4 regions of the Pseudoalteromonas sp. SiA1 genome follow, and region 1 is predicted to be linked to each of the others. Evidence: predicted binding sites of a transcription regulator. Region 1 holds the regulator's gene; each other region holds the start of a gene.

What was found. The regulator sigma-54, encoded in region 1, starts transcription at its own class of promoters, with help from an activator protein. The targets are predictions, from matches to a motif close to GTTGGCACGNNNNTNGNNT.
Region 2: a site for sigma-54 is predicted at 5,801-5,819, ahead of KK487_RS13745 (LiaF domain-containing protein). Genes of this name have one in related genera too.
Region 3: a site for sigma-54 is predicted at 2,495-2,513, ahead of KK487_RS14440 (TorF family putative porin). Genes of this name have one in related genera too.
Region 4: a site for sigma-54 is predicted at 5,065-5,083, ahead of fliE (flagellar hook-basal body complex protein FliE). Genes of this name have one in related genera too.

The regions. Positions count from the first base shown of each region.
Region 1 covers NZ_CP076084.1:424,668-432,136, reverse strand. The annotation lists gene kdsC (3-deoxy-manno-octulosonate-8-phosphatase KdsC) at 1-142, shown strand, start outside; gene lptC (LPS export ABC transporter periplasmic protein LptC) at 139-693, shown strand; gene lptA (lipopolysaccharide transport periplasmic protein LptA) at 683-1,222, shown strand; gene lptB (LPS export ABC transporter ATP-binding protein) at 1,219-1,944, shown strand; gene KK487_RS01990 (RNA polymerase factor sigma-54) at 2,279-3,778, shown strand; gene hpf (ribosome hibernation promoting factor) at 3,805-4,092, shown strand; gene ptsN (PTS IIA-like nitrogen regulatory protein PtsN) at 4,097-4,549, shown strand; gene rapZ (RNase adapter RapZ) at 4,569-5,411, shown strand; gene KK487_RS01970 (HPr family phosphocarrier protein) at 5,431-5,703, shown strand; gene mgtE (magnesium transporter) at 5,843-7,201, shown strand; gene KK487_RS01960 (YgiQ family radical SAM protein) at 7,289-7,469, opposite strand, start outside.
Region 2 covers NZ_CP076084.1:2,961,642-2,969,110, forward strand. The annotation lists gene KK487_RS13715 (winged helix-turn-helix domain-containing protein) at 1-1,677, shown strand, start outside; gene KK487_RS13720 (5-carboxymethyl-2-hydroxymuconate Delta-isomerase) at 1,840-2,169, shown strand; gene KK487_RS13725 (methyl-accepting chemotaxis protein) at 2,256-4,133, opposite strand; tRNA gene KK487_RS13730 (tRNA-Ile) at 4,394-4,470, opposite strand; gene KK487_RS13735 (YqaE/Pmp3 family membrane protein) at 4,748-4,906, opposite strand; gene KK487_RS13740 (BON domain-containing protein) at 4,971-5,540, opposite strand; gene KK487_RS13745 (LiaF domain-containing protein) at 5,854-6,519, shown strand; gene KK487_RS13750 (VOC family protein) at 6,566-6,982, opposite strand; gene suhB (inositol-1-monophosphatase) at 7,219-7,469, shown strand, end outside.
Region 3 covers NZ_CP076084.1:3,106,648-3,114,116, reverse strand. The annotation lists gene KK487_RS14450 (efflux RND transporter periplasmic adaptor subunit) at 1-762, opposite strand, end outside; gene KK487_RS14445 (YIP1 family protein) at 811-1,521, opposite strand; gene KK487_RS14440 (TorF family putative porin) at 1,716-2,393, opposite strand; gene KK487_RS14435 (hypothetical protein) at 2,766-3,929, opposite strand; gene KK487_RS14430 (AsmA family protein) at 4,196-6,154, shown strand; gene rplN (50S ribosomal protein L14) at 6,429-6,797, shown strand; gene rplX (50S ribosomal protein L24) at 6,808-7,122, shown strand; gene rplE (50S ribosomal protein L5) at 7,139-7,469, shown strand, end outside.
Region 4 covers NZ_CP076084.1:2,421,184-2,428,652, forward strand. The annotation lists gene fliI (flagellar protein export ATPase FliI) at 1-1,098, opposite strand, end outside; gene fliH (flagellar assembly protein FliH) at 1,117-1,920, opposite strand; gene fliG (flagellar motor switch protein FliG) at 1,924-2,964, opposite strand; gene fliF (flagellar basal-body MS-ring/collar protein FliF) at 2,957-4,672, opposite strand; gene fliE (flagellar hook-basal body complex protein FliE) at 4,693-5,025, opposite strand; gene KK487_RS11260 (sigma-54-dependent transcriptional regulator) at 5,183-6,607, opposite strand; gene KK487_RS11265 (sensor histidine kinase) at 6,604-7,469, opposite strand, start outside.

The DNA of each region.
Region 1 (7,469 bases):
AAACGATGCTCATCCACTTATTAAACGTTTATCACATTATGTAACCCAACTGCCCGGCGGTTTTGGTGCGGTAAGAGAGCTGACAGACTTACTTATGCTCGAAAATAACAAGCCACTAACTAGCCAAGGAACGAGTTCATGAATGTAGCGCGCATTATACTGAGCGTTTTATTCATAAGCTGTATGGTTTGGCTCTGGTATCCTTATTTTACTAAGGTTGATATAACTGCAAGCGAAGAAACACAAGTTATTGCTAAGCCTGATTATACCGCTATTGAGCTAAAACAAACGGCTTATAATGAACAAGGTAAAGTGAGCCATAAGGTAACTGCGGTAAAAATGGAGTTGTATCAACAACTCGGTTTTACCTTTTTTGAAAAGCCTATATTCACTTTATACAACGAGCAGCAAACATGGCGTATTAACGCCGATGAAGCCACACTCTACGACGACCGTCAACTGGTGTTAGAGGGTAATGTAACCGCTCAAAATTTAGTAGATAACGCCATGATCGATACGATCACCGCCCAGACCATCAATGTTGATATAAAACTATTAACCATGCAATCACAGCAGCCTGTCGTTATTACAGGACCTAATTTAAAAATCACAGGTAAAGGCCTTGAGGCCGATTTAAAAACCGAGGTGATTAAACTTATTAACCATACGCGAACCCTATATTATGACCAATAACCTATTTAAAATTTTAATTGTTCCCTCACTATTAATTGCTTTTAACAGTAATGGCGCTGAACCTGCTGAAGCCCCCGCTGCAAATCAAATTTCAATTAGTGCAGATAAGCAAGAAGGTCAATTAAAAGAAAACGTAGGCATTTTTGAGAAAAATGTTGAAATTATTCATGGTAATCGCCGTATCACAGCTGACCGTTTAGAAGTGCATAAACGCGATGACCTAGGCGATAACAAACAGTTATTAATTGCCACAGGCAGCCCTGCATATTTTGAAGAAACACAAGCTGATGGCACCATAATGAGCGCCAGTGCTAATGAAGTGCGTTACGATGTGTCGCTGCGTTTTTTAACCTTAATCGGCGATGCAAGCATTGCTCAAGCAGGTCAAAAAATAACAGCTAAAAGTATCACTTACGATATCGAGCAGCAGTTAATTAGCGCAGAAAAAGACGAAAACTCAACAGACCGTGTACACACTATTTTAGTCCCTGTTGAAAATAAAAAAGAAGATGATAAAGGCCAACCATGAGCACATTAAAAGCAGAGCTATTAGCTAAAAGCTACAAAGGTCGTGAAGTTGTAAAAAACGTTGGCCTAGAGGTTGAAGCTGGCAGTATTGTGGGGTTACTTGGCCCTAATGGTGCAGGTAAAACCACCACTTTTTATATGATTGTAGGCCTTGTCCCTAGCGATAAAGGCAAAATATCAATTGATGATAAAGATATTACTTTATTACCGATGCACAGCCGAGCGCGTTTAGGGATTGGTTATTTACCGCAAGAGTCGTCTATTTTTAGAAAGCTGACTGTTTATCAAAACTTAATGGCTATCTTAGAAACACGTAAAGAATTAAATAAACAACAACGCGAAGATACCTTAAATAATTTACTTGATGAATTTAGCATTCAGCATATCCGCGATAGTCAAGGTATGGCTTTATCAGGTGGTGAACGTCGCCGCGTTGAAATTGCTCGCGCGTTAGCAGCAAACCCTAAATTTATCCTTTTAGACGAACCCTTTGCGGGGGTTGATCCTATCTCAGTATTAGATATTAAAAAGATCATAGAGCATCTTAAAAACCGTGGCATTGGCGTACTTATTACAGACCATAACGTGCGCGAAACACTTGATGTTTGTGAAAAAGCCTACATAGTTTCTCATGGGGAGTTAATTGCATCAGGCACTCCTGAATACGTATTAAACGATAAAACAGTACGCGATGTTTATTTGGGCGAGCAGTTCAAGCTCTAATATGTGTGTTATTCCACTAAGCATCTGCTAAGATTAATTATACTTAGGTCTGTTGACCTTTCAAGGTTGAATTTGCAGCAGTCTGTTTGGTATTTAGGCAAGGCAGAGCCTATGTGGTGTGGTATTCCCCATAAATAGGCGATAACGCAGCATCAATGCCAAACAGGCGCTGCCCTTCGGGTTCTGCCTAGGGACGATTTACTCTTTGTTGCTCGGTTTTGACTTAGCCCACTAGGTTACAAACCTCGCGCCGCAATTAAACCGCCCCTAGTTTGAACAAATTTTAATCCGTAAAGGTCAACAGACCGTAATTTAAAAGGATTGTTAGAGATACATGAGGCAATCATTACAGCTGCGCATGGGCCAGCAACTTACAATGACTCCACAGTTGCAACAAGCAATTCGCTTATTGCAACTCAGTACATTGGATCTCCAGCAAGAAATTCAAGAAGCGCTCGATAGCAACCCCTTGCTTGAAGTTGAAGAACACGATTACAGCGAAGACACTGCAGGTAAAAACGAACAAAAAGCCGATAACGATGACTTAACGCTAAGTGCCTCAGCTGACGATAAACCTAGCGAGTATGAGCAAGATAGCGGCGAAGCAATGACCAAAGACACCATTAGCGATGATATGGCTATGGATGTTACTTGGGATGAATATATGAGCGCTGCGCCTGCCTCTTCATCGGGCCCAATGCCAGAAGATGAATCTATTTATCAAGGCTCTTCGACTGAAACGCTGCATGAGTATTTAATGTGGCAACTTCAACTGACGCCGTTTAGTCCTACCGATGAAGCGATAGCTATTGCAATTGTAGAAGCTGTGGACGATTCAGGGATTCTAACCCTTAGCTGTGAAGAAATATTAGAAAGCTTTAACCAAGAAAACGACGGCGAAGATGAAGTTGAACTTGACGAAATAGAAGCGGTACTAAAGCGTATTCAACTATTTGATCCAGTGGGAATAGCCGCGCGTAGTTTACAAGAGTGCTTGTGTATTCAGCTAAATCAATTTGATAAAGACACACCTTTTTTAAACGAAACAAAAATGATCTTAACCGATCATATTGATTTACTTGCTGCACGTGACTATCGCACGTTAATGAAAAAAACAAAGCTTAAAGAAGATGAGCTTAAAGAAATCATGACGTTGATTCATACGCTCAGCCCAAAACCGGCAGACACTATTGTTAGAGAAGAGTCTGAATACGTTATTCCTGATGTGTCGGTTAAGAAAGTTAAAGGTCGTTGGGTAGTTGAATTAAACCCAGATAGCATGCCTAAGATCAGAGTAAATAGCCAATATGCAGCTATGTCGCGTACGGTTAAATCAAGTGGTGATAGCCAGTTTATTCGCTCGCACTTACAAGAGGCTAAATGGTTTATAAAAAGCTTAGAAAGTAGGAATGACACGCTACTTAAAGTAACCAACTGTATTGTGCAGCAGCAACAGGCCTTTTTTGAACACGGTCCTGAGGCTATGAAGCCTATGGTGCTTAACGATGTGGCTGAAATGGTGGAAATGCATGAGTCGACTATATCGCGTGTTACTACGCAAAAATACATGCATACACCACGTGGCATTTTTGAGCTTAAATATTTCTTTTCAAGCCATGTAAGTACTGAAAATGGTGGCGAATGTTCATCAACAGCAATACGTGCATTAATTAAAAAATTAATCGCTGCAGAAAACTCAGCTAAACCATTGAGTGATAGTAAAATTGCAGATATATTGGCAGAGCAAGGAATTAAAGTAGCGAGGAGAACCATTGCAAAATATCGCGAATCTCTAGCTATTCCCCCGTCTAATCAACGTAAAAGTTTGATTTAAGGCGTACAACAAAGAGGAAAATGTTTATGCAACTGAATTTAACTGGTCGCCATGTAGATATTACCGACTCGCTTAGAGACTACGTAAATAGTAAATTTTCGAAGTTACAGAGGCACACTGATCACATAACGAATGTGCACGTTATTCTCGATGTAGAAAAACTAAACCAAAAAGCTGAAGCAACCGTTCATGTTAGTGGCGCTGAGATTTTTGCCTCTACTGAGCATCAAGATATGTATGCCGCTATAGACTCGCTCATTGACAAGCTAGATCGTCAAGTAATTAAACACAAAGAGAAACTTGCTCGACACTAACACTATGAAACTAAGCTCACTTATCTGTCAGGACTGCAGTAAAGCTGCGGTCCTTTTTAATAGTAAAAAAAGAATTTTAGAATTTATCAGTGAATTGGCTCACAATAAGCTGCCCTATTTAACACAACAAGATATTCTTAATGCATTAACTGCAAGAGAAAAGCTTGGAAGTACAGGCATTGGCCGAGGCATTGCTATTCCACATGGTCGCATGAGTGGAGCTCAAGAGCCCCTTGCTTTGATTTTAGTGAGCGAAACAGCTATTAATTTTGATGCGATTGATAACCGGCCGGTTGACATTTTTGTCGCGTTAATTGTTCCCGATGGCGATAATCAGCAGCATTTGAAGACGCTAGCCACGATTGCTGATAAGCTCAATGATAAAGAATTTTGTAAACAGTTACGCGCCGCCAAATCGGATAGCGAACTATATCAGGTTATCGTCAGTCAATCGTAGTAACAAAGAAAGGTGATAAATGGAATTAATAATTATAAGCGGTCGTTCAGGCTCAGGTAAATCTGTGGCGTTACGCGTTGTGGAAGACTTAGGTTATTATTGTGTAGACAATATTCCTCTTAATTTATTACCATCATTAGTGCGCAGTGTTTCCGACAGTTATAATAAAATTGCCGTGAGTGTTGATGTACGTAACCTACCTAAAGAGCAACAGCAGTTTAATGAAATCATTGAATATTTACCTGGTTTTACTAAACCAACGGTATTTTATTTAGACAGTGACGATCAAACATTAATAAAACGTTTTTCAGAAACGCGACGTCTCCACCCTTTATCTATTGATTCTTTGCCGCTTGATTTAGCCATAAAAAAAGAAAAACAACTACTTGATGTATTGATTAACCGTGCTGATTATATGATTGATACCACGGATTTAAGTGTGCATCAGCTTGCTGAGTCTATTCGTGAAAAAATACTCGGAAAAAAAGATAAACAACTGATCATTACCTTTGAGTCATTTGGTTTTAAACACGGCATCCCTAAAGAAGCAGATTACGTATTCGATGCCCGATTTTTACCAAACCCGCATTGGGAGCCTGAACTTAAGCCACTTACAGGGCTGGACCAACCAGTAAAAGACTACCTAGCAAGTCACAGTATAGTGCAAAAATTTACATGGCAAATTCAAACATTTGTGCAAACATGGCTGCCGCATTTAGAACGAAATAACCGCAGCTACTTAACCATTGCAATTGGCTGTACCGGTGGGCAACACCGCTCTGTTTATTTAGCGCAAACCATTGGCGAAAGCTTTGCAATGAGCCATCCTAATGTAAAAATTCGCCACCGAGAACAAGAATAATACCGAGTGAGAACATGCAATGCGCTTAGAAAATACATTTTTAATAAAAAACAAATTAGGATTACACGCTAGAGCGGCGACAGTATTAGCTCAGCTTTCTGTGCAATTTGATGCCACAATCACTTTATTTCAAGATGACAAACAAGCCGCTGGCGATAGCGTACTGGCACTTATGTTACTCGAAAGCAGCCAAGGCAAAGAAGTTAAGGTGGTATGCGAAGGCCCCGACGCTGAGCCTGCACTTAGCGCAATAGGTGAGCTCATCGACCAACGATTTAATGAGCAAGAATAAAAAAGTTCATTATTAACTCATCATCCTAAGCTTAGGTTAATAGTGGTTGAGGTAGTTTGCTCACATAAAGTAAGATAAACTAAAATTGAATAGCATTTATACCCTTCCAGCATGTAATACAATTTAATTAAGGACGCCAATGCCTGAAGCTTTAGAACAAGATATTCCACTACAACAACTAAAACAGGTGACTAAGTCACTAAATAGTGGTCAATTTGTTCAAGTTAGACGCATGCTGGCAAAAACGGCGCCTTGTGATACCGCACTTCTTTTAGAATCATCCCCGCATAAAATTCGCCGTATGCTCTGGCAGCTTGTTGATCCTGATGTACAAGGTGATGTGCTTGAAGAGCTGTCTGAAGATGTACGTTTGGGCATTATTGCGCAAATGGCACCCGAGCACATTGCTGCCGCAACCGAAGACATGGGCCATGATGACTTAGGGGAAGTACTACGTAGCCTACCTGACACCGTTTATAAAGACGTTGTTAGCGCTATGGATATTCAAGATAGAGAACGTGCAACGCAGGCTTTATCGTATCAAGAGCGCTCTGCTGGCGCATTGATGAATATAGATACCGTTACTATTCGCCCCGATGTGACTCTAGATGTGGTACTGCGTTATATTCGCTTACGCGGCGAATTACCTGAGGGTACAGATGACTTATATGTGGTTGATGAAAATAACTGCTTTTTAGGCGCCCTATCGCTGAGTACTTTATTAACTAATCCCCCTGAAAAAATTGTTCATGAGTTAATGGATGAAGACTGTGAGTCTATTCCTATTTCAATGGATGAGAGCGAAGTTGCACAATTGTTTGAGCGTCATAACTGGATATCGGCACCGGTTGTTGATGACAACGCACACTTGCTTGGGCGGATCACCATTGATGATATCGTTGATGTTATTCGTGAAGACGCTGAGCACAGTTTACTGGGTTTAGCGGGTTTAGATGATGAAGAAGATACCTTTGCACCTGTGTTGAAAAGCTCTAAAAAGCGCTCAATTTGGCTGGGTGTAAACTTACTAACTGCATTGCTGGCTGCAATTGTGGCGAGCTTTTTTGAAAACACCTTAGCTATATTACCAATTCTTGCTGTGCTCAATGGCATTGTCCCGTCAATGGGTGGGGTTGCAGGCAGCCAAACCTTAACTTTGGTTATTCGCGGTATCGCGGTGGGTCATATCAACCAAACTAACCAACGTTTTTTATTATTAAAAGAACTCGCTATCGGTGCGATTAACGGTATGGTTTGGTCTATCCTAATTGCCGGTGTTGTTGCGCTTTGGCAATGGGATTTCAAACTCGGTGGTGTTTTAGCGTTTGCTATGTTTATGAATTTAGTTGCAGCAGGTATTGCGGGTGCTAGTATCCCACTATTGCTTAAAAAAATGAAAATAGATCCAGCACTTGCAGGCAGTGTGGTACTAACCACGGTAACTGATATTGTTGGTATATTTGCCTTCTTAGGCACTGCGACTTGGTTATTGATTTAATCTTTTTATAAACGTTTTTAAACAAAAACACCGCATCAATACGCGGTGTTTTTGTTTAAGCCGATAGTTACTTTACATAAGTTAAGGCTACTTAGCGCGCTGGCGATTACCACCTACCTTAGGTTTAGTGTTGGCTTTTTTAAACTGGCTAAAGCCAGTATGACGAGTCAGCGCAGGACGACCGCCCTTGTTACCTTTTCCGCCTTTGGTTTGTCTTTCATCTCGCCCTTCTTCAGGGACTAAACAGTTAGGTCCTTTACCAATAAGC
Region 2 (7,469 bases), 820 kb from region 1:
AAGCAGCCACTTGCTCAATCGCAACATGCAGCACGTTTGTACGATTACATTGAAACAATTACCACCAGCCCAGGAAGAGAGTTGTTTCCGGCTATTTCTAATGACAGTCATTTTTTAGCGTATTCGTGGCGTCGCCCAGGACACAAAGCTAATTTATACTTACGTGATCTTCATTTACCAGAGCAAGCTGCAATAGCACTTACCGACACCCCATTCATTGAGGGCAGAGCGGTATTTAGTCCTGATTTAACGTTTATTTATTATTACCGCCGTATAGCTGCTCAAGGTTGTGAAGTCATTCAGCAAAATATTGCCTCGGGCAATACCACTGTTTTAGGGCTGTGCGGTAGTAAAACAAGTACCGATATAGACATTAATGCCACAGGCACTAAGCTGGTTTATATTAGTGAAGATGAAAAAAATAATAATCTTACCCAGCTTAACATTGTCGATTTAACCTCATCGCCATACACAGTTACTCAAGTCCCTTGTACGTCGGCATGCCAATATACCGATGAGTCGGTCGTGTTTTCACCAGATGCGACACAGCTGGTGGTATCGCGTAATTTACCAACGGGTTTTGAAGAATTATTTTTAATCGACATAAAAACAGCTCATGCTAAGCAATTAACTTCAGGTTTTGTTGATATGAGAGGCGTTGATTGGCATCCCAATAAGCCACAACTCGTCTTTTCGGGTGTTAAAAAAGGCAAGCGCCAAGGTTATTTTTATAACCTCAAAACACAACAAATGATCAATGCGCACATCGATGGCTTAAGTTACCCTGAATATGCACATGATGGCAGTTTGTATTTTCATCAATGGAATATCGACTCTACATTAATGCGTGTAGAAACCAGTAATGCGGTTGCAAGTTCGCCTTTTCCGGTATTATCAAGCGACTTTAATACGCGCTTTCCTGATTACAGTAAAGCCAGAAAAAAATTAGTTTTTGTATCTAACGAATCGGGCTCAATGGAATTATGGACTGCAAATCAAGACGGCACCTCACGAAAACAGCTTACTAATCTCAGTGCAAATATTTACAACCCGGTGTGGTCACCTGATGGTAATTACATTGCCTTTGTTGCTTCTCATCTTGGTGAGCATGCGCTATACCTTTATGACTTTAACACCCAATCAAGTCAGTCATTACCCACAGGCTTTAGTTACCATGGAAAACCGAGTTGGGCTGCAGATAGTAAAAGCCTATTGGTAGCGAATGATAAACACGTTTATCGCTTCGACTTAAAGGGCAATAAACTCGCACAGGCCATAGATTCACCAACACTATACGCTTATGAAAACAAGCAAGGCGCTTTAATTTTTGCAAACCAAGCAACCAATCAGTTATGGATAAAAGACCCAGATAGCCAAACTGAGCAACCACTTGTTAGCGAAATTAATTTATCAAATCATAATTCGTGGTATTTTTTTGAAGGCGACACCTTAGCGCAATCGCGTATTTACTATTTTAATGTAAAACAAGGTGATTACCGTTTGAGTTATTACGACTTCTCAACCAACAGCCATCATGACGTAATACGCCTTCCCGAACGCGCATTTAGTCGCACCTCTGGCTTAACCTATATTACAAATACCAACTGGCTTGTGTACTCTTCGTATAAGTCACCACAAATTGACATAAAACGTATCAACCAAAAATATTTGCCATAATAAATCTAAAATTAAACACGCTACAGGTCTTGTAATTGCTTAAATGAGTTTATTGCTAAAAATATGTTCAAGCCACATTTTTAAAAATTAAGCGTTATGGGGTTAGCGTGTACAAACCCGTTTGGTATAATTAAATAAACCAATCTAAAGAGGATACGTTAAATGCCACACATTATTATTGAACACTCAGAAGATCTGCCTTTACTACCTCAAGTTCTTGTGGAAAAAATCCATACAACAACGTTTGAAAGTGGCTTATTTGATTTAGAAACAATAAAGACTCGCGCTATTGCTTATCAGCATTATCAGTTAGGTGTGGGTAAAGAAGGGTTTATTCATATTGCGGTGCATATTATGGCTGGGCGTTCCATTGAGCAAAAGCAACTACTAAGTGAGCAATTACTAACCTGCTTGCAAACGTATTGCAGAGCCTCTGACAGTTTAAGCGTAAATATTTACGAAATGGATCACGAGATTTACCGTAAAAACTAACCGCCATTAAAACATCATAGTTATAGGCGAGAGCTCTATAACTATGATGGTTTCCTCGCTCAACTGATTTTTTAATTAAATCGTGTTTAAAGCGTAAACTTACCCAGTAAATCCCTTAAAATATTCGATTCTTTATTTAAACCGTTACAAAGCTGCTCTGACTTTTTCATATTTTCTTTGGTTTGCTCTGCCGAATCGGAAATCATCACAATATTTTGGCTAATTTCTGAGGTTGCTAATGTTTGCTCTCGCGTTGCAGTAGCCACTGAGTTGTTTAACTCGCTTAGTAGTACAATTTCCTGTGAAATACCATTTAATGTATGGCCGGTTTCTTTTAAGCGCTCGGCATTTTCTAGCGTGTTTTTGCTGCCCAATTCAATCGCTGTTACCGTGCTTGACGCTTTAGCATTTAACGAATCAATCATCTCATTAATTTGCTCCGTAGACTCCGCGGTACGTTGCGCAAGCGTTCTTACTTCGTCAGCAACTACCGCAAAGCCACGGCCCTGCTCACCCGCTCTAGCAGCCTCAATAGCCGCATTTAACGCCAATAAGTTAGTTTGCTCGGAAATCCCTTTAATTACATCCAATACATGAGAAATTGATTTAATCTCTGTCGAAAGCTCTAACACCGAGGCCACAGAATTGGCCATTGACGCTTCCAGTCGTTCCATTTGTTTAATCGTGCTTTGCACAAACTCAACCCCTTTGTGCGTCGTTTCTTCGGTTTTAGTAGCAATATCTGCCGCATTACTGGCACTACCAGAAATATCCTGAACCGTAACCTCCATCTCATTAACGGCTGCCGCCACCGTTTGCGTACTCGATGATTGCACTTCAGCTAAATTTGCCGCACCTTGCACTTGCTCAAGCACATCTTGGGAAATACCTTTAACATGAATTGCCGACTCAGAAACCTGTTTGAACATATAATGTAACTGCTCTAAAAACAGATTAAACTTAACCGCTAAGTCTGAAATTTCATTATTATCATCAGTAGGGAGTCGTGCCGTTAAATCACCATCTTTTTCCGTTAATGCATTCACCGCTGCAGTAATGTTTTCGATTGGCCTAAATATTTGCCCTACTAACACGCGTGCTAACGCTAAACCTACAAGCGCAATAATTACACCAAAAATGATATTAGTATTAATAGCAGTATTAATTGCGCCATATAATTGCTCTTGGGGAATTTCAGCGACTAGATGCCAACCTAATGAATTTACTGGCGTACTTGAGACAACATAGTCATCACCATCAATTACTTTACTTTGAATTGCCCCATTTTTAATCGGCGCCAAGTCAACAGATTGCCCAATTTTAGTTTTATTACCATGCAGCATAATCTCGCCACTACCAGAGACCAAATAAACAATGCCGCCCTCTCCTATTCTATATTCACTTATGAGATCCACCATAGAATCGAGCGAACGGCCTATTCCGGCAATTCCTTGTCGTTGCCCATCAAGCTCAATGGCATAATTAATAAATACCATCACCTCAGAGCTACCTTTATCTATGTCGAGTGCTACTTCAAATGGTCTATCCGATGCTAAAAAAGCATCAAACCAAGTATCACTACTGTCTATTTGCCTAGAAATACCTTCATCGGTGTAATAATTGCGGGAGTTTTTAGAAATAATGTATGCGTTACTGGCTTGGTTTTTATTTTTTATATGTTTGAGGTAATCAATGAATTTACCTCGGCTTTGCGCATCTTCATTATTATTCATCCATTGTTGCACAAATAAGTTTTGCGCTATTTCTTTGCCAACAATAATAGGAGTCGATAACTCTAATTCGATTTGGCTTTTCACTTCACTGAGCGCTGTTGGTAAATCTACTTTGGCTAGTTTGTCTTCTGTATTTGAGCGAATACTATTTGAAAATATTAGAGTAGATATTGCTAAAGGAGCAACAACAGCCAAAATAAGGCTGAGGTATACTTTTCGTTTTAATAACATAGAGCACCTAAGGGGTAACAAAGCGGTATTTTATATACTGCACACAATTAATAGTAGCGACATTAAAGGTCACAAAATAAAGATTTTTATAATAAAATCCCATAACACTTTAATAGTAGATTCAACTGTGTTTATTGCAATGTATTCAATAAAATTAATAAAAAAATCAGTGCGCTGATAAAAATACAATAGAAGTAATAGAAATGAAGTTTTATAAACTAGGAAGGTGAGTTTCTATTTACTTGGAAAGCTTTGAAAAGTGGTGGCCCCTCCCAGACTCGAACTGGGGACCTAACGATTATGAGTCGTGTGCTCTAACCAACTGAGCTAAGGGGCCATCTTTGTATAACTGTAAGCAGTTAATTTTTGAAGCGTTTAGCCACAGAGCGACTAAAGCGGGTTGCAGTATAAAAAGTTTTTAGGGGCTTGTCACTAGCAAAAAGCTTTATTTTAACAATCAAGGGGCTAACTGCTCAAATAGTAAGCTTTGAGGTTTTGTTAGTGATGAGTTTTGTAAAACAAATCCATTTATTAATAGCAGCCTGAGTAACTAATACACATACCTTTGGGAGCACTTAGCAACTCAGTATTAAATGTCCTGCTATGCTGCTACATTATTTTTTGGCAATAATGTAAATCGCATGAATTAATCCAGGGAAATAGCCGAGCAAAGTTAGCAAAATATTTAACCAAAAATGCATCCCTAGTCCTACCTGTAAAAACACACCCAGTGGTGGTAATAAAATAGAAAAAATAATTCTAATGATATCCATAATTTAATCCTTATAATGTTAGCAAAGCAAAAAGCCCAGCAGGGCTGGGCTTTAGTATAGTGTATTATTCTGCAATAACAGTTAATTCATCAACTACCTTGCGAACATCTTCAGCGTTTTTAGCAATTTCCATCGCTAATTGCTTTTCAGCATCAGACTCAACTGTACCTTTAAGAGTTACCACACCATTATCGGTATCAACATCAATGTCTGTACCACCTACTTCAGAATCAAATAAGTAACGTGTTGTGATCACTGTAGTGATTTTAGCATCTGTTAAATCACTTTCAGTGTCGTTACCCATCATTTTAGAATCATGCTTCTTCATGTCGGTGTTTTTTACCACAGTTAGACTGTTTTCAACGTCAGTTACACCATCTAGGCTTAGTACGAGTTCTTCAGCAAGCTCTTTATCTACTTCGCTGTTTACTTTACCTGTTAGCATTACCTTGCCGTTTTTTACGTCCGTGTTGATATCAAAGTTATTTAGATTGGTGTTCATAAGCAATACTGTTTCTGCTTTCCCATCAATCCAAGCATCTTTGCTTTCGTTTTCCCAACTGCTTGCCTGAGCGCCCATTGCGGTTGTTCCTAATACTAGGGCTGCAATCATAGACTTATTAAATGTTTTCATAATCGTTCTCCTTTTGATTAAAGACACTTAAGCTAATGCGAGCATCGGGCCAACATTTTTTAACCTTTAATTTCAATAGGTTAATTTAAAATAGTAGATATTGGCTTAAACCTACTAAGTAAACATTTACAGACTATTGCGTAAAAGTTTCTCGAATAGCGAAACTTACTAAATAATTGTATATTTGGTTAATCTTTCGTTAATATAATAAAGAATCAAAAACCCAAAATCATAAACCACTGAATTTAAACAATTTAATATTTGGTATAAGGCTTGCTTTGAAATAACCAGCAATCATAAAAGGATAATTTAAATGTCTGTTAAAATTGAAGACCGCCCTATTGAGCAAGTTCGTGAGCAAGTGATTGATCAGCTCATTTATAACTACAGCCATGGTGTTATTTCTGTAGAAGCATTTGAAAGGCGCTTAGACGACGCCATGGCAGCGAGTGACAATAAAGCACTTATGGATCTCGTTGAAGATTTAACCTTAAATACTGACCAACAATATAAGGCGCAAAAGCACTCTCAGTTTGCACCTAATTATAGCGCGCAGCATGAGACTGATGAAGAGCCACTTACATTAAGAAGCATTCTTGGTTCGAGTGAACGAAGCGGCCAATGGGTAGTTCCTCAAAACATTTATATAGAAAACTACATGGGGTCAATCAATCTTGATTTTACGGATGCTATTTTTACCCATCAACATGTCACTATTCACGTTAATTGTTACTTTGGCAGCGAAGAAATATATGTACCAGAGCACGTTAATGTAGTTTCTAAAATGTTTTGTATTTTAGGCAGTTTTGAAAATAAAACAGTGTCACTTAATAAGCGCCAAGGGCCAACGATTCACATTGAAGGAAAAACTGTTTTGGGCTCTGTGGAAATTAAAGTTAAGCGCACTATTAAAGAAAAATTTATTAGCTTTGCAAATGATCTAAAAACTCAACTTGGCATAAATGGTAAACATTATTAAATATGCTAAACATTGAATGAAGCCATAATCGTTGGCTTCATTCATATTATAAGTCGTTATTTCGCTCACTAGGTACATCACTCATGTACTCTACAAACTCAACTTCAAACCCTGCAGGGTCAATATAATAAATGTTTTTTCTAAATGGATTTACAGCACCTTCTTTACTTATTGCAAAGCCCGCATGTTTTAGGCGCGCTATTACTGCATTTAAGTTATTGGTTACATAGGCAAAGTGTGCCAAACCAATTTGATGTCCTGATAGGTTGCGGTTTTTCCCTTCACCGTGATCGCTTATAGCAATATATTGATCGTTATCACCAAAATGTACCCAGCGCCTTGCTTTACCATACCAAGTTCCTTCCCCCTCACTTCTAATTGACCAATAGGGAAACGCTGCTTGGTAAAACTTAAGCATGGCGTTTATGTCACTAACAACTAAATTTACGTGTTCTAATTTCATAACTTTCTTCCTATTAATTGAATATAGAACATCATAAAACCTCAAGCTAACTTTAGGTAAAGCGCTAATTTACAAATTTATTGTCTGTTTTTATTCCGATAAATATATTGAAAGATCATGGCTGTACAAAAAACACTCACAAGTATTTAGGCTTTATGGTTTACTTTATGGCAAAAACCGCTAAAATACGCCGGCTTAAATATATAAACGTTCTTTTACAACCCAAAGGTAATACCATGCATCCAATGTTAAACATTGCGGTTCGCGCTGCGCGTAACGCAGGCAAGCTTATTCTTCGTGCAAGTGAAGACTTATCAAAAGTTGAAGTGCAACAAAAAGGCACTAATGATTTAGTTACGAACATTGATAAAGAAGCCGAAGCCGTAATTCGTGACACTATTTTACGTTCTTACCCTGATCACTGCATCGTTGGTGAAGAGTTAGGCGAACACAAAGGTAAGGATGCTGATTACCAATGGATTGTTGA
Region 3 (7,469 bases), 670 kb from region 1:
GAAGGGTTGATTGGGGTACGCAGCAGCATAAATATCTGCATGCTGGTCCAATTTAATGCCAGCAATATCAGTTTCATCAACTCTGAGCTCAGCTAAAATAGCGCTTGGGTCGGCAACCAGCATTAAATCTGAGCCAATAATATTAGTGGTGCCGGCAATAACGGTTTCGCCTTCTTTAATATTTACTGAGGCGAGCAAACCACTCATTGGAGCACGAAATACACTTTTGCTAAGTCTATCTTCAGCGATTGAAAGAGAGGCTTTGGCTTGATTATAAGACTCTACTCTGGCTTCAATATCTATTTTGGCAAGGTCGCGTGCATTTTGTAAGTTCTCGTATACTTCTTGCCCTGCTAGGCCTACGTCATAAAGCTCTTTTTGACGTTTAAGCTGACGTTCAAAGTTCAAAAGGCGTGTTTTACTGTGTTTAATTTCTATTTCGCTAGCTCGCAATACCGCTTTATTACGTGTTACTTCTGACTCAAAAGCAGTGGTATCTAAGCGCATTAAAATGTCGCCTTGTTTTACACTTTGCCCTTCTTCAACAAACACCTTGTCGACTCGTCCGGTTACCTCTGAACGTAACTGCACTTGAGTATTAAAGACTAAATTGCCAGAGGCCATAATGGAGTCTGCAATACTACCTTGCTCAACCTGTGCAACATTTACCTCTGGTGCTTTTTCATCGCCAGTAATTTGCTTTGATACGATAAGAGCAATAAAAGCTGCAATTGCAAGGGTAATGATAATCGCTTTTTTCATTTTTATTTCCGTATTTATGAGTAGGCAGAAAAGTTTGCCTACATTCCTTTAAGCAACAATAATAATTGTCCAGATGCTGTAAATGATAATGGTCGGTAGCGCAGCAAAAAGAAGTGCTTTATTAAAGCTGAAATTAGTCCAACACTTTAACCCAATAGCAACCAAAGCTATGCTCCAAAGACTAAAAATACTTAAACTCTCCATCATATTATAGAAGCTATCTCCAAGCTCTAATCCCAGAAATAACTGATTTATAGACGCGTAATTGAATAAACTAATAGGTAATTCATTGTTACTGGCTGTAAGAACTAGCGCAACAACACCTAAACTTGAAATAACCATGGGCATCATGCTCCAAACACCAAAACCATACCACGCACCATAGCTATAATTAGCATCAGGGTCTTGCTTAGATATCAACATGTAATACCCAGATAGGAGTGCATTTATAAAAAGAAGGCCGAAAATACCCCCGCCAATTGCAAACCACACTTGGTTATCGAGGCTTTGCTCCATACTTTGACGGATCATTTTTTTCTCGCCGATTGTGGCATCCACACTCGCTGCAGCAACCTGCTGGTCTAAAATAAATTGTGAGTCTGCAGTGGTATAAAATGTATAAGCAGAGGCTGCAAGGGTTAGAGCGAGAAGTGCAAAAGCAAGCCAAGACCAGCCTTTAGCTTCTTTTAGCCCATTAAAAGCCTTGCTTGGGCTGATAAAAATGTCGATACAAGCAGATAGCGCGTTAGATGACTTCATGATTATTCCTTTATGATTTTCTCAATAGTGAACTATATAGTTATCAGTCATATACTAAGGTAAAAGCGAGGTAAGTTGATTTATTAATTGTAACGGTTTGTTAACAAGGTGTGGCGTGATTAGATCTAGTTAAGTTATTTAAAACGAGAAAGGGCCTTTCGGCCCTTAGTGTTGCAGCAAGTAACACATTCTTTTTATAGGCTAAAGTCGACAGCGTAGGCTACATAAGCTTTAACATCTGAGCCGTCCATGTCGTTATCAGATAGGCCAAAGGTAAAACCATCTTTAGACACTGATACACCATAATCAATAATATTGTCATCACCGATGAAATCGCCTGAGTAATGCCCTATGTGTAGCGCCATTTCAGTGCCATTGCTACCAACAGCGAAGCTGTAATCGGCGTTTAAATACAGTGAATCACCAAAATCAGTACCATCACCACTGGCAGCAGATGTTGCAAGTACGGCTGCACCAAATGTAAAACCTTGCACACTAATGCTACCGTAAACTTCTGAAAAATCTGCATCGGCACCTGATGCCGCATCTGGGTAAGCGTAATAAATATAACCTACGTCATAACTTACGTTTTCATTAATAGCGCCGCCAAAACCGGCGTATAAGTCTAGTTCGTAGGTCATTTCATCGGCCCAAGACGCATTTGACGCCCACGTACCTGCATAAAATCCAGATTCATTAGCGTAATCAATACCGCCAGATACAGCTGCATCGCCCCCAGTTTGCTCTTGTCCGCGCCATAAGTAGTTAGAAGTAGCGGCTGCATTGGCTGTTACTTCGGCAAATGCAGTAGTTGATGTCATTCCTGTTAATGCCAATGCACCGATGAGTATTGTTTTTTGTAGTTTTAGCATGTTTCATTTCCCATTGTATGATTTTGCACGCCAAGGTTTTTTATTATAAACGACTACAACCTTTTGAACGGCGGCGTATTATTACGTTACTGCAGGGGGAATTGCACTGTATGTGCCAGCTTCCATTTATTTAATAAAAAATAAATTTTATATTATAAAACAAGGTGTTGAAGTTATGCGCAAAGACGCTTAGTGAAAAGTATGTAAGGAAAGAACACACTGCTGGTGCAAAAAAAAGCCTGGCTGCACCATTAGAGCGCTACCAGGCTATCTATATTAGGATCTATTGACCTTTGAAAATTTAACCTTGAAAGGTCTACAGACCCTAACGTTAAGCTAGTTTATTAAAGCTAATTGCGTTTGATATACGTTTTAACCAAAAATGGTACGCATAAGTGTAATTGTTTCGTTTACACTACGGCCTTTTTGTACTTCGCTAATAATAGAGTCACGTTTAGCACGAATATGTTCTGGGATATCATCAGCAGCAAGAGCGCGATCCACTAAAATCTCAGCAGATTCTTTACCTCGGCGTGGCGCTTTACTGCTGCTCGAAGTGCTACGTGTAGGTTTATTTAGTAGCTTAATGTAGTTAGAGTTATCTGCAGTATTCGTATCTGCATAATAAAAAAAGCAAGGTATTAGCGCTTTTATATCCACTAACTGAGTTTCTAGTTCATTACCTGCATTGGCCATTTTAAACCATGACATAGCGTGAATGCTTTGTACTACATCTTGCCAGTAACGCTCAAAGTCACGGTTATTTAATTTGGTGATACCAAGTGCGGAGCAAAGTGCATCTAAGCGACTGTTACTAATCGGTGTAAATACATCAGGGCGGCGCATTGCTAATAAACGGGTGGCAGGCGCCAGAGTTGGTTTTTCATCACTACCATTAAATGCACTCAAATAAGCAATTACAAATTGTTGGTAATTACCTAGCGCTACATCACCCTCAAGTGGAATGTTGCTGAGTGCATCGTCGAATGCACCTGGCAAATCAGCCAGCATCAGGTGAAAACCTTTGGCGCTTTTGGTAGAGGCAAACCATTCTACATCAAAGTTATAAGTACTCGGATCGAGTGATGCCATATGCTTACCGCTAAAAGCGAGTAAGTCTTCAGGGATCATATCTTTTAACGGCTTTTCACGCAGGCCTGAGATATAAGCAGTTAAACGTAATTGCTCATCAAGTGCCACCAGTTCTTTATGTTGTTCTACAAACATACTCACTACCGGCCAAGGTGCTACCCGTAATGTTTTTAACTGTAAAAAGCTAATCGCTGAAATAAGTTGGTCGTGCAGTTTTTTTAATAATGGTAATTGTGAGGTTTCGAGTAAGTCGTAATTAATGCGGTCGCGGCTTGCACTTAATAGCTCGTAACACCAACCTAAAAAATCTTCTGGATGGTTTTCCACTTTCACGGCCATCAGGTTTAGGCTTAGCTCTGAAGATTGCTTCAGAATGTTTTGATAAATTTGACTTTCTTGTTCGCCTAATGCCATTTTTGACGGTGAAATTAGCAGTTTCTTCATGCCTTGTAGACTCTCCGGTTAGATATATTTTTTAGTCGCTACATTTTAGCTTATTTAGGCTAAATACAACAGGGGCGCGCATCATACCGAACAATTGCAGCAATGTAATCAGGGGCATGAATCTTTAAATTTATTAAAATGAGTTTTGAAAACCTGATTTTAAAAAGGGATGCCCTAATTGATATGTTTTTTATTTATTTAACAATGCTTTTAGTGTTAACTCCCGCTATGATAAGAACATTATTTGCACGTTTGAAAGGATGATCATGAAGACCTTATTTAAAGTTATTGGTGTCATATTATTGCTATGCATAGCGTTAATTGTTGCTGCACCTTTTTTAATTCCTACTGATACCATTTTTAATAAAGTGTCTGAGCAGGTTGAAAAAACAACCGGGCGCACATTAACCATAAAGGGCGATAAAACCCTCAGTGTATTCCCTGCATTAAAATTAGAGCTTAATGATGTGCATTTTGCCAATATGCCTAGCGGCTCTCGCGCTGATATGGCAAGTATGCAGCAACTTGCCATTCATATTCCTTGGCTTTCATTACTCGGTGGCGAGTTAAAGCTAGAAAAGTTTGTCATTAATGAGCCTGATATTTTGCTAGAAACCGATAAAAGCGGTAAAGCTAACTGGCAGTTATTTGATGCAGTGGCCAAGCAACCTGAGCAGCAAACTCAATCGGGTGAGGCAGTCAAACTACCTGAAAACTTTGATATTCAATTAGGTGAAGTCGCTATTTATGGCGGGTCGTTTACATATTTAGATGGTCAAACGGGTGCTAAACAACAAATTAGCGATTTAGAACTGGCTATATTACTGCCTTCACTGCGCAAACAGCTCGAAGTCAAAGGGGCTATTACTTATATGCAAGAGCGATTTGAGCTTGATGTAAAACTTGATACTCCAGCAAAAGCGATTGAAGGTGCCCCATTTAATGTAAAGCAAACGCTTAACTCACGTTTAGTCGATTTAACGTTTGATGGCAGCATAGCCAAACAAGGCCAAGATATTAAAGGGTTATTAGCACTTAACGGTGATTCAGTTAAAAATATTGCTAACTGGCAAGGGGTTGACTTAAACGCTAAAGACAATGCGTTTAATGCCTTTAGTATCAATACCCAAATGCACTTGCTCAGTGAGGAGTTTAACCTAACAGAATTAGTTGCAACGCTCGATGCTCTCGAGATTAAAGGTAAAAGTAAGGTGAATCTAGGCAGCCGTTTAGCGGTTAATGCTGATATTGACCTAGGGATGCTTGATTTAAATCCTTACTTACCAGAAACCGTAGCTAAAAAAGAAGCCCCAGTAAAAGACGAGTCTAAGCCTGCAGAGCCAATAGTGTGGGATGATACTAAAATTGATTTAAGTGGCTTAAGTGCATTAGATGCAAATGTGATTGTTCGTTCAAGTGGTTTAAAAGCTAACGACATTAAACTAGGCGCTAATCAGTTTACTATGGCACTTAAAAATAGCATTGCTAAATTAAGCTTAGATAGCTTTGTCGCTTATGAAGGAACAGGTAAAGGGGTGGTTACTATCAATGCCCAAAATACCCCTTATAAAATAGCAACCAACTTCGATTTAGATAAAATAGAGGCACAGCCCTTACTTACTGATGCTGCAGGCTTTGATAAGCTAATGGGCAAGGGCTCTTTAAGTTGGAATCTAACCACAGCAGGGCAAAGCCAAAAAACGTTTATTAACGCGCTTAATGGTAAGCTAGGGTTCAAGTTCGCGGATGGTGCCGTTAAGGGAGCAAACGTAGCGGAAATGGTGCGTAAGGGTAAAGAGCTAGTTAAAGGCAACTTTAATGCCGTGTCTGAGGGATTAGATACAGGATTTGAAGAATCTGAGAAAACCGATTTCTCTGCACTTTCTGGTAGTTTTAACTTTACCAATGGCGTAGGCAAAAATACTGATTTATCGTTGATCAGCCCTTTAATACGCATTTCAGGTGAAGGAGACGTTGATTTACCGCAAACGCTCGTTAACTATCGACTAGTAACAGGCGTCGTGGACTCTATTGAAGGTCAAGGTACAACCGATGACAGTACTGGCTTTAAAGTTCCTTTACGCATAAAAGGCCCGTTTCATGACGTGAATATAAAGCTTGATGTAAGCAATGCTTTAAAAGATGAAGCTAAGCAAAAGCTTGATGATGCAAAAGACAAAGCTAAAGATAAAATTAAAGACAAATTAAAAGGTTTGTTTGGCTAATTTTAATTACTGATATAAAACAAGGCATCAACAAGATGCCTTGTTTGTTTTATAACCACCTGTAAATTAGATAAATAGCATAGAAAACCTCGTTTTAATTTAGCATCCCTATTAAATTAATTAAAAAATAACCTACCACTCCCCCCTCAATGCTGATACAATTGCCCGCCCTTAAGAGACATCTAGTATGTTTTTTGAGTGGAATTCAATCGAAATGTCTTGATTTTAAACAAATTTAAGACAAGTTGTAATTACTACACCGGAGGTCATTAACATGATCCAAATGCAAACTCAGCTGGAAGTTGCTGATAACAGCGGCGCTCGCAAAGTGCAGTGTATAAAAGTCCTTGGTGGTTCACACCGTCGCTATGCAGCGATTGGCGATATCATTAAAGTTTCTGTAAAAGAAGCGATTCCTCGCGGTAAAGTGAAGAAAGGTGATGTTAAAAACGCGGTAGTTGTGCGTACCAAAAAAGGCGTTCGTCGTCCAGACGGTTCATTGATCCGTTTCGACAGCAATGCGGCTGTTATCTTAAATGATAACTTGCAGCCTATTGGTACTCGTATTTTCGGCCCTGTGACTCGCGAACTTCGTAATGAAAAGTTCATGAAAATCGTTTCACTAGCCCCAGAAGTACTGTAAGGAGTCTATCATGGCAGCAAAAATCCGTCGTGATGACGAAGTAATCGTACTAGCAGGTAAAGACAAAGGTAAGCGCGGCAAAGTGCTTTCAGTTGTAACCGAGTCTGGTCGAGTATTTGTCGAAGGCATTAACTTAATCAAGAAACACCAAAAGCCGGTTCCACAGTTGAACCAAGCTGGCGGTATTGTTGAGAAAGAGGCGTCTATCGACGTATCAAACGTTGCGATCTACAACTCGGAAACGAGCAAAGCAGATCGTGTAGGTTTCAAGATTGAAGATGGTAAGAAATTACGTATCTTTAAATCTACTGGTAAAACTATCTAATAGTTGGAGTAGAATGATGGCGAAACTGCATGAAGTATATAAAGACAAAGTAGTTGCTGAACTTCAAGAGAAGTTTGGTTTCAGCTCTGTCATGCAAGTCCCTCAGATCGAGAAGATCACATTAAATATGGGTGTGGGCGAAGCCTTAGCTGACAAGAAGATTTTAGATAACGCTGTTGCGGATCTAGAAGCTATCTCTGGTCAGAAACCTTTAATCACTAAAGCACGCAAATCTGTTGCTGGCTTCAAAGTGCGTGAAGGTTACCCGATTGGTTGTAAAGTAACCCTACGCGGCGAGCGTATGTGGGACTTTTTTGAGCGTTTGGTTTCAATCGCTATCCCACGTA
Region 4 (7,469 bases), 1.4 Mb from region 1:
TTGAGGCATAACTCGAGAAATCGATTTTTCTATGTCAATGGCAGGATAATGGCCGCTGTCGGCTAAATCACGAGATAAAACAATATGTCCGTCAAGTATGGCACGTGCAGCATCAGCAATCGGGTCTTGCATGTCATCGCCTTCACTCAGTACGGTAAAAAAGGCAGTAATAGAGCCTTGCCCTTCCCCGCCGTTACCCGCTCTTTCCACCAGCGCAGGTAATTTAGCAAATACTGAAGGTGGATAGCCTTTTGTTGCAGGGGGCTCACCCACAGCCAGCGCGATTTCACGCTGTGCCATAGCATAACGCGTCACCGAGTCGAGTAATAACAATACGTTTAAGCCTTGATCTCGAAAATACTCTGCAATGGTTACCGCACTTTCGCAGCCTTTTAATCGCATTAATGGTGAGGCATCAGCGGGGGCTGCAACAACAACTGAACGTTTACGCCCTTCAACACCCAGTATTTCTTCAATAAATTCTTTTACTTCTCGACCACGCTCACCGACTAAACCCACTACAATCACATCGGCTTCACTGCCTCGGGTCATCATGCCTAATAATACTGATTTACCCACACCAGAGCCTGCAAATAAGCCCATGCGCTGGCCTTGGCCGACAGTAATCACCGAGTTAATAGCACGTACCCCCACATCCATAGGCTTACTAATGGGGCGTCTTGCAAGAGGGTTTATTGCATTTTGAGCAAATTTGAGTGTATGTTCTGCATTAATTTTACCTAAGCCATCTAAAGGTCTGCCTAAGCCGTCTACCACTCGACCAAGTAAGCTCATGCCAACAGGCAAACCTGTGTCATTAACTTGGGGGATAACTCGCGCACCAGGCAGTACGCCTGAAATGTGGTCGTTAGGCATTAAATACAAAGTTTGATCGTTAAATCCAACAATTTCAGCGTCAACAAAGCCGTTCATTGTTTCAATTTTACATTGGCTGCCTACCGGAGCGCGCAAACCTTTGGCTTCCAGTGTTAAACCAACCACACGCGTTAAAACTCCCGCGACTGCAGGCGCTGGAATTTTAATATGCCGTTGGTATTGAGATAAGCGTTCGCTTAATGAAGTATCGCTCACAGACATAACACGCCAATAAAAAAGTTAGATACCACTGTTATGCAAAAAGCTATCCAACGTTTCTTTGACACGGGTTTTCAAGGTCATATCTAAAGATGATAACGTTGTTTTAACTTCACAACCGCCCCGCTCTAGAGTGGGTTCTGCAATTAGTTGCCAATGATTATCTTCAATAGCTTGTTCACCATAACTGGCTTTTATCAGCGTTAAGTCATCTGGATGAAGATGAATTCGAACTTTTTCTTGTTCTGCATTGAGTGCATCAATGCTTTTTTTCAAAGTATGTAAAATAATATCAGGTGATGTTTTTACTTCTTGATAAATAATCGCTTCACTGAGCATAGTGGCTAGCTGTACCAGCTGTTTTTCTGCTTGCTCGTCCACTTTTTTAAGCGGGTCGCTTAAACTATCTAGTAAGCCACGCAGGCTGATCAACTGCTCATCAATTAAGGGTTTAACGTCTTCTTGGCCTTGTGTTTTACCCAGCTCTACACCTTCTTTGTAACCCGCCTCTTTACCCTCGGTTACGCCTTTGTCAAAGCCATCTATATAGCCTTGTTCGTGCCCTTGTTTAAGGCCTTCTTCGTAGGCATCTTGGCGAATACGCTCCAGCTCTACCATAGTTAATGAAGGCAGCTCTGGTTCTTCCGGTTCTTCTACTTGCTCTTTTGCTATTTCTTTACGGTATAGCTCGGCTAAGGGTGTGCCATAAGCCGTAGAGCGATTGCGAAAGCTTCGCTCATCGGGAGCAACATCAGGAATTGGCCAATTTTTTAATAACTCATCAGCTTCATCTGCATGTAATGGGCGACCTTTAGAGTGACTCATAGGTTATAAGAACTCCTCACCACCGCCACCACCAAGCATAATTTCACCTGAATCAGAAAGGCGACGTGCTGTTGATAAAATTTCTTTTTGCGCCGCTTCTACTTCACTAATGCGCACAGGAGCCATAGCTTCTAAATCATCAGCGAGCATTTCAGCGGCACGTTTTGACATGTTACCCAAAATTTTCTCTTTAAGGGCATCATCGGTTCCTTTAATGGCTTTCATTAATACATCTTGCGGCACTTCACGCAGGATTGCTTGAATGCCTCTGTCGTCTACATCCATTAAGTTTTCGAAGACAAACATTAAGTCTTGAATTTGTTGCGACATTTCTTCGTCATGCTCACGGATTGAATCCATTAACTGCCCTTCAACATTGGTATCGAGGTAGTTCATGATATCTGCCGCAGCTTTTAAGCCACCCATTTTCGCAGCTTGTGCACCCGCTTGACCGGCAAATTGTTTTTCCATAATTTCATTCAATTCTTGCAATGCTGCCGGTTGTACTTCTTCTAAATTAGCAATACGCATGGTTAAATCGAGGCGCACTTTTTCAGGAAATTGCGCTAAAATTTCAGCCGACTGTTCAGGCTCTAGGTAAGAGAGAACAATTGTTTGAATTTGTGGATGCTCATTACGAATAATGTTAGCCACCTGTTTAGAGTCCATCCATTTTAATGAATCAAGACCTTTAGCGCCTGAGCCCATCACTATTTGGTCTATCAAGCTGGCGGCTTTATCTTCACCTAATGCGGCTGTAAGTGCTTTTTTGATGAAGTCTTCAGACTGAAAACCAATCGTACTAAAACTTTGAATTTGTTCAATAAACAAATTATGAACCGCGCTAATTTTAGCTTGCGACAAATCATCGATTGCCGCCATGGCCATACCGACCTTTTGCACTTGTTTTGGCTCTAAGTGCTTGAGGATTTGCGCTGCATCTTCTTCAGTTAAGCTCAGCAATAATATTGCCGCTTTATCTACACCATCAAGTTTATCAACATCAAACGCTTGAGGTAGTTGTTTTTGTTCTTGATCAGTCATCTTCTGTTAACCACGCTTTCACTACTTGTGATGATAGTTCTGGTTCATTGGCTACAAGGGCACGAACCGCTTTGAGTAAGTCTTCGTCGCCGTGTAGGTCTGGTAAGCGTAGTGTACCATCGCTTGAGAAGCCAACAGAAGCAGAATCAAAGTCATTATTTAGCATATCTAATGTGCTGTCACCAAGATCAACACCTGAACTAAGAGAATCTTCATCGTATTCTTCAAGTGTATTATCTGGGTAGATTAAGCGTTTAAGCATAGGTTTAACGACAGCTAAAATCAGTACAATAATAACCAGTGCACCTAATACTAAGCGCATCATTTTCATAAACCAATCTTGTTCCCATAAAGGCAACTCAAAATCAAGCGCTGAGTCTTCACGAACAAATGGTACGGTCACTACTTCAAGTGCATCGCCACGTTGCATATCAAAGCCTACGCCACCTTGTAACAAGCGACGAATATTTGACAGGGCTTCAACCGAGCGTGGCGTCATAGTTGTTTCACCATTTTCACCCACCGTAGGCAGGTAATCAACCGCAACAGAGACGCTTATTCTGCGGATCACTCCAGTTTGCTGACGCTTATGTGAAATAGTGGTATCGAGTTCATAGTTACGAGTGGCTTCTTTGTGAGTTCTACTCGGTGAGGTTGCAGTGCCTGCACCGCCCGCCATCGCATCTTCAGGAATAGTTGAGTTAACTGGTGGCTGATTAGTAAGCGCGCCTGGAATACCAACCGCTAGGCCACCAATATTATTTTCTTCAAAGGTCGTTTCACTTCTTACCGCAGGTAAATCTGGGTTGTAACGTTTTTGTGTTTCTTCTACCGCACTAAAGTCCATACTTAAATCTACTTGTGCGGTGTAATTACCTAATCCAACCACGGGGATCAAAATACTGTCGATTTTTTCTAGGTATTCTTGCTCACGTTTACGTTCTATATCGTATTCTTTACGCGAGCGTGCAGCTAAAGAGGTTTGCGAGCCTGAATTTAATAAACGACCATTTTGATCGGTCACAGTAACGCGCGAAGGCTCAAGCCCTTGTACCGCTGAAGCTATCATATCAACAACCGAGTCAACTTCTTCGCCATCTAGAGAGCGACCGCGTTTAAGAGTAAGTACAACAGTCGCAGAGGGTTTTTTCTCTCTACGGGCAAATACATTTTCTTTGGGAATAGCTAACAATACTTTGGCGCGAGTAACATTATTTAGCTCTTCTATAGTACGGGCAAGTTGTTGCTCACGGCCATGTTTAAGGCGCTCACGTTCTAAACGTTGGCTTACCCCAAACCCCATGTCTTGCATAATAATGTCGCTACCTGATGTAGGCCCTTGATCTAAACCTTCACGGGTCATCAATAACTTGATATTTTGATATTCAGTTTCATCCACCGAGACCACATTGCCATCAAGTTGGTAGTCAATTTTTTGTGCATCTAAAAAGTCGAGTGTTTCTATTAACTCTTCAGTTTGCATTTTACCTAAAGGGCGCATATCTGGCTGACGAGCCCAAATAATAACGAAAATAGCAATGGCTAAACAAATAGCTAATGCAACAATCAGGGTAATTTGACGTAAAACATCAACACCGCCAAGGGAACTGAAATAGCCTGATTTTTGCTCTTGTTGATCTTCGTTTTCACTTTGCTCCATCATGCCATCAGCAAGTGCCAGATCTGTAGATTGATTAGATTGCGCCACAATAATTCTCCACTACCTAGTTAAACAGGCATGTTCATAATTTCTTTATAAGACTCAACAAGCTTATTACGAACCTGTACCGTAGCTTCAAATGCCACAGAAGACTTTTGCGAAGCAATCATAGCCTCAGCAAGTGATACGCTTCTGTCGCCATTCTCTACCGCTTTTACTTTTTGTCCTGTGTCTTGCTGAAGTTCATGCACTGTATTAAGGGCATTACTCAACATGTCACCAAACTGTGCTGTAGAGGTTGATTGCACTTGCGTTGGCAAGTTATTAACTTGATTACTACGTGTGGCCTCTGCAGCCATTGATTGCATTTCTTGAAATAAAGCACTGTTTTGAATTTTCATAATTGTCTCTGATAATGCAGTAAACTCTTAAAGAGAATAAAGCACAAAACATGCCAAAAATTAAAACCAATTAAAACAACGCTTTAAGTAAAATAATTAAGCAGTCAGAGTTTTGACAGCCCTAAATTCAAGTGATTGAACTTAGGGCTTATGGGGGTTATGCTGGGAGGGAAATACCTAAATCACGCATTTGTGCTAATTTGTAGCGTAAAGTACGCGGGCTAATACCTAAGGTTTCGGCGACCTCTTTGCGTTTTCCTTGGCAGCGTGCCAAGGTTTCTAAAATAATACGATGTTCTTTATCTTTAAGCTCATCTTTGTAACTACCAGTATCGACGGCTAACAAATCATTTTTTTGCTCATCTGCAGGCGCTGCTTTTTCATCATAATAAGCGTTACTGAGACTACTTTTTACAGGCTCAATGTCAGCTTTAGTTTCTGCCACAAAATGCGTTGGGGCTAGATTTTCGATAAAAATAGCATGCTCATCAATACTATTTCCACTGCGTAAAATTAATGCTCGCTGGATAACGTTATCTAGTTCGCGTACGTTACCGGGCCAGCTATGGCTAAGCAGTTTTTGCTCTGCACTGCTATCTAAATACGCCATTGGCTCTTTGCTTTTACTTAAATGACGTTCAATCAAATGCTTAGCCAACACAATAATGTCCCCTGGGCGCTCACACAGTGGTCGCCATAGCAGTGGGAAAACATTGAGTCGATAGTATAAATCTTCGCGGAACTGGTTTTCAGCAACCGCTTCTTTTAACTCTCGGTTACTTGTGGCAAGCACACGTACATCCAGTGCAATGGTTTTACGACCACCTAAACGCTCAACTTCACGCTCTTGTAGTACACGTAACAGCTTGGCTTGCAGGCCTAAATCCATTTCGGTGATTTCATCAAGTAAAATAGTACCGCCCTGTGCTTGTTCAAACTTACCCGGGCAGGCCTGAATCGCGCCAGTAAACGCGCCTTTCTCATAACCAAATAAAGTGGCTTCGAGCATATTTTCAGGAATAGCAGCACAGTTAATCGCAACAAACGGTTCATTACAGCGTTTTGATTTGTCATGAATATAACGCGCCAGTACTTCTTTACCAGAGCCACTTGGCCCAAGCACCATCACACTGGCATCTGATCGAGCAACTTTATTAGCAAGTTCGAGTAATTGAATACTACTAGGGTCGGCGACAATGGGCCCGTCTGTTTCTTTTTCTTTTTCTGGTAAGTAACGACTCACCATATTCAATAGCACTTCTGGTGCAAATGGCTTGGCCATATAATCAATCGCGCCTAAACGCATAGCCTCTACAGCATCATCAATAGTGGCGTAGGCCGTCATCATTAGTACGGGTAAATCAGGGTAATTTAATTTAATACTACGTAATAAATCCAAGCCGCTCATTGCGCCCATTTGTACATCACTGACCACCAATGAAAATGCTTCTTTTTTTAGTAGCACCATGGCTTGCTCGGCACTATTGGCGGCCATACAGGCTATACCTGACATTTCAAGCGTATCAATTAATGCTTCACGAAGTCCGGCGTCATCTTCTACAACTAAAATAGTGTTACTCATTGTGACTCCCCTAATTTAGATGTGACACTAATAGGTAGCAACATACTAAAAATTGCTCCCCCTTGTGGGTTGTTGTTTGCTTCAACACGTCCCTGATGTGCACTGGCCACTGAACTTACAACGGCAAGTCCTAAACCAGTACCTTGGCTTTTAGTGGTATAAAAGGGTTCAAATATTTTTTCAGTTTGTGCTAAATCAAGCCCAGGGCCATTATCACTAACACTAATGCGAACATAATCAGAGTCTTGTATATCACGCAAAGCACTAAGATGTACTTGTGCACCACTGCCAATGACTTGAATACTATTATGAATTAGGTTTTGAATTGCGCTTGCCAATGCTGTTTTGTTACCCATAATTTCAATATCGGGTTCAGGTAAGCTCACATTTAATTCGCTATCATTGAGCGCTACCATAGCATCGGCACCGGCTTTAACTTCACTTAGTAGCTGTTGCATCGACACTTGCTCAACAACTTGCTGATCACCACTTTTAGCAAATAACAGCATGTCGTTTACTTGGGTTTCTAAATCTTTTAAACGTGACATTAATTTAGTATGAAAACTGCCGCGAGACGCTTCGGGTAAGCGTTTTGAGCCTAAATTTGCGGCATACAACATAGCCGCTGATAACGGTGTGCGTACTTGATGAGCTAAAGACGCAACCATTTTACCTAAGGCACTTAAACGCTGCATATGCGCGACTCGCTTTTGTAAGCGTCGGGTTTCGGTTAAATCGGTCATTAGTATAAGTTGCCCAGGCTCAGGCGCGAGTGCAGTAATATCGAGCTTTATTAAGCGTCCATCTTTTAACGACACTTCATGACCATCATCTTGATGAGGACGAAATGAGCGCTGAATAA